Regions from separate parts of the Clostridium chauvoei genome, predicted to be linked through region 1. Evidence: a T-box and tRNA genes for the amino acid it is inferred to sense, from the RefSeq annotation. Region 1 holds a T-box; the other holds one or more tRNA genes.
The links. The T-box of region 1 lies ahead of metG (methionine--tRNA ligase). A T-box ahead of a tRNA ligase gene usually reads a tRNA of that ligase, here a tRNA-Met.
Positions count from the first base shown of each region.

Region 1 (3,435 bases):
AAGCTTTTAAAATTTTAATTTATATAAAGAAATTCAGCATCAGCTGAATTTCTTTATCTTTTATATTTTATTATCTAACTTGGCTTCCTGTTGGAAGTTCACCTGGATTTACTACTGTTAATAAACTATCATCATCTGTAGATGCAGCTAATATCATTCCTTGTGATAATTCCCCTCTTAATGTAACAGGTTTTAAGTTTGCTACTAATACAACATACTTACCAACTAAATCTTCTGGTTTGTAATATTGAGCTATTCCTGAAACTACCTGTCTTTCTTCACCATTTATATCTACTTTTAATTTAAGTAATTTCTTCGCTTTCTTTATTGGTTCACAAGCTATTACTTTCACTACTCTTAAATCTATTTTTTCGAAATCTTCTATTGTTATTTCTTCTTTTATAGGAATGATTTCTTTCTTTTCATTTTTCTTATTTTCTGCTAATTGAGCTTCTCTTAAAGCTTCTAATTCAGCAAGTTTTTTATCTACATCTATTCTTGGGAAAAGACTTTCTCCTTTTTTAACTTCTGTTCCTACTACTGTTCCATCAAAGCTACTTAATGAATCCCATTCTATACACTTAGTATTTAATTGCTCATTCATCTTTATACTTGTTTCTGGTAAGAATGCAGATAAAAGTACTGATGAGAATCTTAAACTTTCAGCTAGGTTATATAATACTGTTCCTAGTCTTTCTTGCTTTTCTTCATCTTTAGCTAATATCCATGGTGTTGTTTCATCTATATACTTATTTGCTCTTCTTATTAATGTAAAGATTTGTTCTAATGCTTCTGGAATTCTTAATTCTTCTATAGCTTTATCTACTTTTTTAGGTGTTTCTAAAGCTAATCCTATTAACTCATCATCTATAGCTTCCTTAGCTGTTGGAGCTGGTATAACACCTCCAAAGTATTTTTCTACCATAGCAACTGTTCTTGAAAGTAAATTTCCTAAATCATTACAAAGATCTGAGTTTATTTTCTTTATAAATATTTCATTATTAAATAATCCATCTGAACCAAATGGTATTTCTCTTAATAAGTAATATCTTACTGCATCAACACCAAAGTTCTCTACTAATGTTACTGGATCTACAACATTCCCCTTTGATTTTGACATTTTTCCACCATCTACAAGTAACCAACCATGACCGAATACTTGCTTTGGTAATGGTAAATCTAAAGCCATTAACATTATTGGCCAATAAATAGTATGGAATCTTAATATATCCTTACCTATTAAATGTACATCTGCTGGCCAGAATTTTTCGTATAATTCTTTATTGTCACTTCCATAACCTAAAGCTGTTATATAGTTTGAAAGTGCATCTATCCAAACATAAACTACGTGTCCTTCATCAAACGTTACTGGAACTCCCCAGTTAAAACTAGTTCTTGATACACAAAGATCTTGAAGTCCTGGTTTTAAGAAATTATTAACCATTTCATTTTTTCTTGATTCTGGTTGTATAAAATCTGGATGAGCTTCTATATATTCTATTAATTTATCTGCATACTTACTCATTTTAAAGAAATAAGCTTCTTCTTTTGATGTTTCAACTGGTCTACCACAATCAGGGCAATTTCCATTAACTAATTGTGTTTCTGTCCAAAATGACTCACAAGGTGTACAATATAAACCTTCGTATGATGATTTATATATATCCCCATTATCATATAATTTTTTGAATATATCTTGAACAGCCTTTATATGATAATCATCTGTTGTTCTTATAAATTTATCATAGCTTATATTCATCATCTTCCAAAGGTCTTTAATTCCAGCAACAATTTCATTTGTATGCTCTATTGGAGCAATTCCCTTTTCTTCAGCTATTCTTTGTATTTTTTGTCCATGCTCATCTGTTCCTGTTAAGAACATTACATCATATCCTGTTAATCTTTTATATCTAGCTAAAGCATCTGCTGCTACAGTAGTATAAGTATTACCTATATGAAGTTTTGTTGATGGATAATAAATTGGTGTAGTTATATAATATGGTTTTTTACACATATTTCTTCCTCCTTTAATAGTTAACTAATAAAATTCCTTCATTATAATAGATTTAAATTTTATAATAAAAAAAGCCTCTATATAGGTATAAACCCTATATAGAGACGTAATATACGCGTTACCACTCTACTTTGTATTTATTTCACAATAAATACCTTATTAGGTGACTATCATCACCTTGCAATATAACGGTTGCTACCGTATCTCTCTAACAAAATTAGCTCAAAAGATATGCTCTAAGACCATCTTCACAAAGCTTATTGCCGCTAGTTTTCAGCTACCCTAGCTCTCTTTGGACTTTCCCCTCTGCTACTCTTCTTTTCATTGCATTTATCATTTTAATAATATGATATTCTATAATCAAATTACTGTCAATTATTTTTAAAATTTCCACTAGAATCAATATTCCCATGTATATTTATTTTTCCCTGAAAATTTACTTCTATACCCTAATTTTGCTTTTTTAAACTCTGTAGACTTACTCTCACATATGGCTCCTACTAATTGGTAAACTTCTACCAATATTAAAGTACCCCAAAAACTCATTTTATTCTCTCCTTATAAATTACTTATATTTAGATTTTATCATATACTAAAACAATTTCATCTTCTATTAGTCAAAAAATGCTTAAATTTTTATTGTGTACAAATTTACATCTCCGTTGTATGATATAATAATGTATAAATATAGACCCTTTTGAATAGGAGTGGATAGTTATGAAAAGTTTAGAATTACCACGAATTGGATCTAGAAATATAAAAACCGCTATATCAGTATGCATTTGCTTAATTCTTTTTAAAGCAGATCCTTTTTATTCAGCAATAGCATCTGTTATATGTATGCAAGGAACAGTTGAAAATTCGGTAAAGTCGGGGATAAATAGATTAGTAGGTACATTATTAGGTGGTTTTACTGGAGTAGTTTGCTTATCTTTAGCAAGGCATTTTCATCTTGAAAAAATAATTCCTTTTATTACTGCACTAGGTATTGTATTTGTAATATATACTTGTAACCTAGTAAAAAAACCTGGTTCTTGTAGTATATCTTGTATAGTTCTTATAGCTATAATGATAGCTCCTGTAACAAGCAATCCTTTATTTTATGCAACTAGGAGAACTATAGAAACTGCTTTAGGTATAATTGTAGCAATTCTAGTTAATAAATATATTAATCCTCCTGAAATAAAAGTTGAGGATTGCAAAAAAATTGAAAACAATGACTCTGAGTAGTTTTAATTATAGATAAGCTTATTATATTAGGAGGCACTATTTAATGCAATTTACTCTACCTAAAGTCGGACTTAGAACTATAAAATCTGCACTATCAGTCTTTTTATGTTTAGCCCTATTACCAAATGAGCCATTCTTTGCTTGTTTAACAGCGATAATTTGTTTACAAGATACTGTCTCAAGCTCAATTA
Region 1 covers NZ_CP018624.1:2,501,245-2,504,679, forward strand. The annotation lists gene metG (methionine--tRNA ligase) at 71-2,014, opposite strand; T-box leader at 2,112-2,348, opposite strand; gene BTM21_RS13740 (hypothetical protein) at 2,414-2,560, opposite strand; gene BTM21_RS11845 (FUSC family protein) at 2,732-3,244, shown strand; gene BTM21_RS11850 (FUSC family protein) at 3,288-3,435, shown strand, end outside.

Region 2 (3,435 bases), 200 kb from region 1:
ATTACACCATCATGTTTAAGTGCTCCTGCTGCACTTCTCCAATTGGTAATTAACGTAATCATTGATTTAACTGCTGCATTCTTATATTTTTCATCAGCTGTTTTTTCTTCTTTAAAAGTCTTATCTAAATAACCTTGCCAACGAGATTCATTATCTTTAAATTGAGTATCTACATCTGTAACTATTTTTTTAACCTTACCAGTTTCTTTGCTTAATTCATCCGCTGTAAAAGTATAACTCTCTGTTGAGTATGTTTTAAATGTTTCCTTTGCAGGAATCTTAACTTCATCCTTTAAAACTGTCTTATATGTGTTTCCATCTACTGTTGTACTTGTATTTCCATTATATTTTACTTCAAATTTAGTTTGATCACTTGAGAAGAATGACCAAGTAGATCTTACATTTGAAAAGTTTACTTTTACTCCTTCACTAGTTGCTTCTAAAGTTTGGTTTAAATCATATACTTTATTTCCTGCATCATCTTTCTTTAAAGCATAAGGGGATTTATTAAATATATTTCCTGTCCATTCAAGCTTTAAATTAAGTTCTTTATCGGTATTGTTTACTACCTCAGTTCTTATTAATGCAGTTCTATTTGTTGCAAAGATAAGTTCTAAATTTAAAGTGAAATCTTGTAATTCATATTTTTGCACTAATTTACCTGGATAAAAATCAAAAGAAGTTTTAGCTGTTCCTAAATCATACGCTGTATTAGTAGTTGAGTTTATAATATTTATTTTGCTAATAGTATCAGACATATTTATAGGATACTCTTCCCCCACTATTAATGGTCCTGTAAAACCTCCATAAAGATTAGTGTCCCCAGTCTTAGGTAAGTAATAAGCATGCCATGCTCCCATGTCTGAAAAAGGATTATCCAAATTTGTTGAGTAATCATCATTTAATTCAACCTTTGGACTTCCTGTTACATCAAGAACGTTTTTAAAGTCTGTTATTTGTGCTCTTTTATCTTCTGCAAGAACATTAACATAACTAAAGTTAGTGAACAATGCAGTTGCTACTAGAGCAGTTGCTACTATTTTTTTGAGTTTCTTAATAGCCATCTTAACATTTCTCCTTTTCAAAGTTGTATTACTAAAATAAGTCCTATAGTAAATGTTAAAAATTACTACCCCTTTACTTATTCTCAGTACCATTAATAGTATGTTATAAACCTAACTATTATATTCTCAAAATTATAAATACCTACAACATAAAAAAGCTAAATAAGTCTATAAAAACTTATTTAACTTTTATTAATCTTTTTTCAGTTATAATATAATCAACTTTAATATCATGTTCATCTACTAATAAATTATCCTTAACTTGAAAATCATAAGCTAATGCAACTTTATTATTTTCTTTATAAATATCTAAAAGATATCTATCATAATAACCGCCTCCATAACCTATTCTATTTCCATTACTATCAAATACAGAGCCAGGCATTATTATTAAATCTAATTTATTTTTATCTATATTTTTATCAAAAGATATAGGCTCCAATATTCCATATTTATCCTTGGTTAAGTTTTCTAAAGAAGTTATATTAATAGCTTTCATTTCTCTAGACTCCTTAATAGTCTTTGGTACAAATATTTTTTTTCCATTTTTTAATGATTTATTTATTAACTCTTTTGTATCTACTTCACTACCATAACTTATATAAGTAAATATATTAGTACTGTTTTTATATAATTCTGTATTTAATAGTTTACTTAGTATATTATTATCCTTTTCAATCTTTTCTTTAGCATTTAAGTTATCTCTAATCAAAAGTACTTTATCTCTCAACTCTTTTTTACTCATTTTTCTCATTCCCTCTTATATATTTAATGATATTATATACTCTTATTATTGCTATATCTATATAAATTCACTTATATATAGTTGATAAAAATTAAATAATAATTTATTTTTAAATAAATCATTGACTTACTGAACTATTAAGCATATACTTAAACCCAAGACAGTAATTAAATTTAAATATCGCGGGGTGGAGCAGTTGGCAGCTCGTTGGGCTCATAACCCAAAGGTCGTAGGTTCAAGTCCTGCCCCCGCAACCAAATTTCCCATAATGCCGCGGGATGGAGCAGTTGGCAGCTCGTTGGGCTCATAACCCAAAGGTCGTAGGTTCAAGTCCTGCTCCCGCAACCAAAAAAAAACTATACAAATTGTATAGTTTTTTTTGGTTATTATTAATATCCTACTTCGTCTGCAATAACTATTACTGTAAATCTTCCTGGGAATTTTGCTCCATTATTTACTACTGATAAATAATTGCACACTCTTCCCTTTACAAAACAATCTTCACAATTTCCACTTTCAGCACAAGGAGTCTTATGGTTTATTCTTTTTGCATTCATAATAGCTACTCTCTTTATTCTATCCAATGCTTCATCCATATCTTTAACCATTTTATTGGCACCTATTACTACAATAACTTTCTTTGGTCCAAATATCATACCTGCAGCTCTGTTTCCTGAACAATCCATATTTACAAGTTCTCCTGCTTCTGTAACCGCATTTGTACTTGTAATTAAATAATCAGCTACCATTGACTGTCTCATTATTTCTACTATTTCTGAAAATGGTAAATCTTGATACCTATCATAAAAATTATAATTCCCATTTCTTATAGTATTAACCAAATCCATTTCATTTAAAGTTACTGACCCACCTAATGCTATACTTGAACCTTCTTCAACTAATTCTAAAACCTTTTCTTTAGCTTCATTTATGTTATCAACATATACAGCATTATATTTTCTTTCATTTAATATCTCTACAAGTTTTTTAGCATCACATTCAAGCTTCCATTTTTTAACCTTGTCCATAAAAATACCTCTTTTCTTTTACTCAATTATTACTATATATAATCTTAGCACATTTTTATCAATTTAGTAAACCGGTTTTTAAAATTTGATAATTATTCAATTATATTATGGTATAATTTAAATAATTTTGTCTAATGATAATATATATAATTACAATAGGTGAGTTTATGAAAAAATTTTATAAATTTTTAAGTTTAGCATTACTAGTTACTATATTAATTCCATCAAATAATCCCAAAGCTTATATAGATAGCAATTCTATTGAACCTAAATATATTATTTATATTGATGTTAATTCATTTACTCTATCATTGATAAATAATAAAACAAAATTAACAGAAAAAATATATCCTGTTGCAATAGGTAAACCTAATACGCCTTCACCAATAGGTACATGGCAAATAACTAGTAAAGCTCTAATGAAAGATGCATTTGGTGGATATTGGTTAGGATTAAATGTTCCTTGGGATACCTTTGGAATTCATGGAACTAATAGACCCGACTCAATTGGAACTATGGCTTCTGGTGGATGTATTAGAATGTATAATCATAATGTAAAAGAATTGTTTAACTTAGTTGATTACGGTACTTCAGTTGT
Region 2 covers NZ_CP018624.1:2,304,632-2,308,066, forward strand. The annotation lists gene BTM21_RS10760 (MGH1-like glycoside hydrolase domain-containing protein) at 1-1,064, opposite strand, end outside; gene BTM21_RS10765 (5-formyltetrahydrofolate cyclo-ligase) at 1,243-1,809, opposite strand; tRNA gene BTM21_RS10770 (tRNA-Met) at 1,991-2,066, shown strand; tRNA gene BTM21_RS10775 (tRNA-Met) at 2,082-2,157, shown strand; gene BTM21_RS10780 (lactate utilization protein) at 2,199-2,837, opposite strand; gene BTM21_RS10785 (L,D-transpeptidase family protein) at 3,005-3,435, shown strand, end outside.
Region 2: it has a tRNA-Met gene. The T-box ahead of metG (methionine--tRNA ligase) is inferred to sense a tRNA for this amino acid. The anticodon was not compared.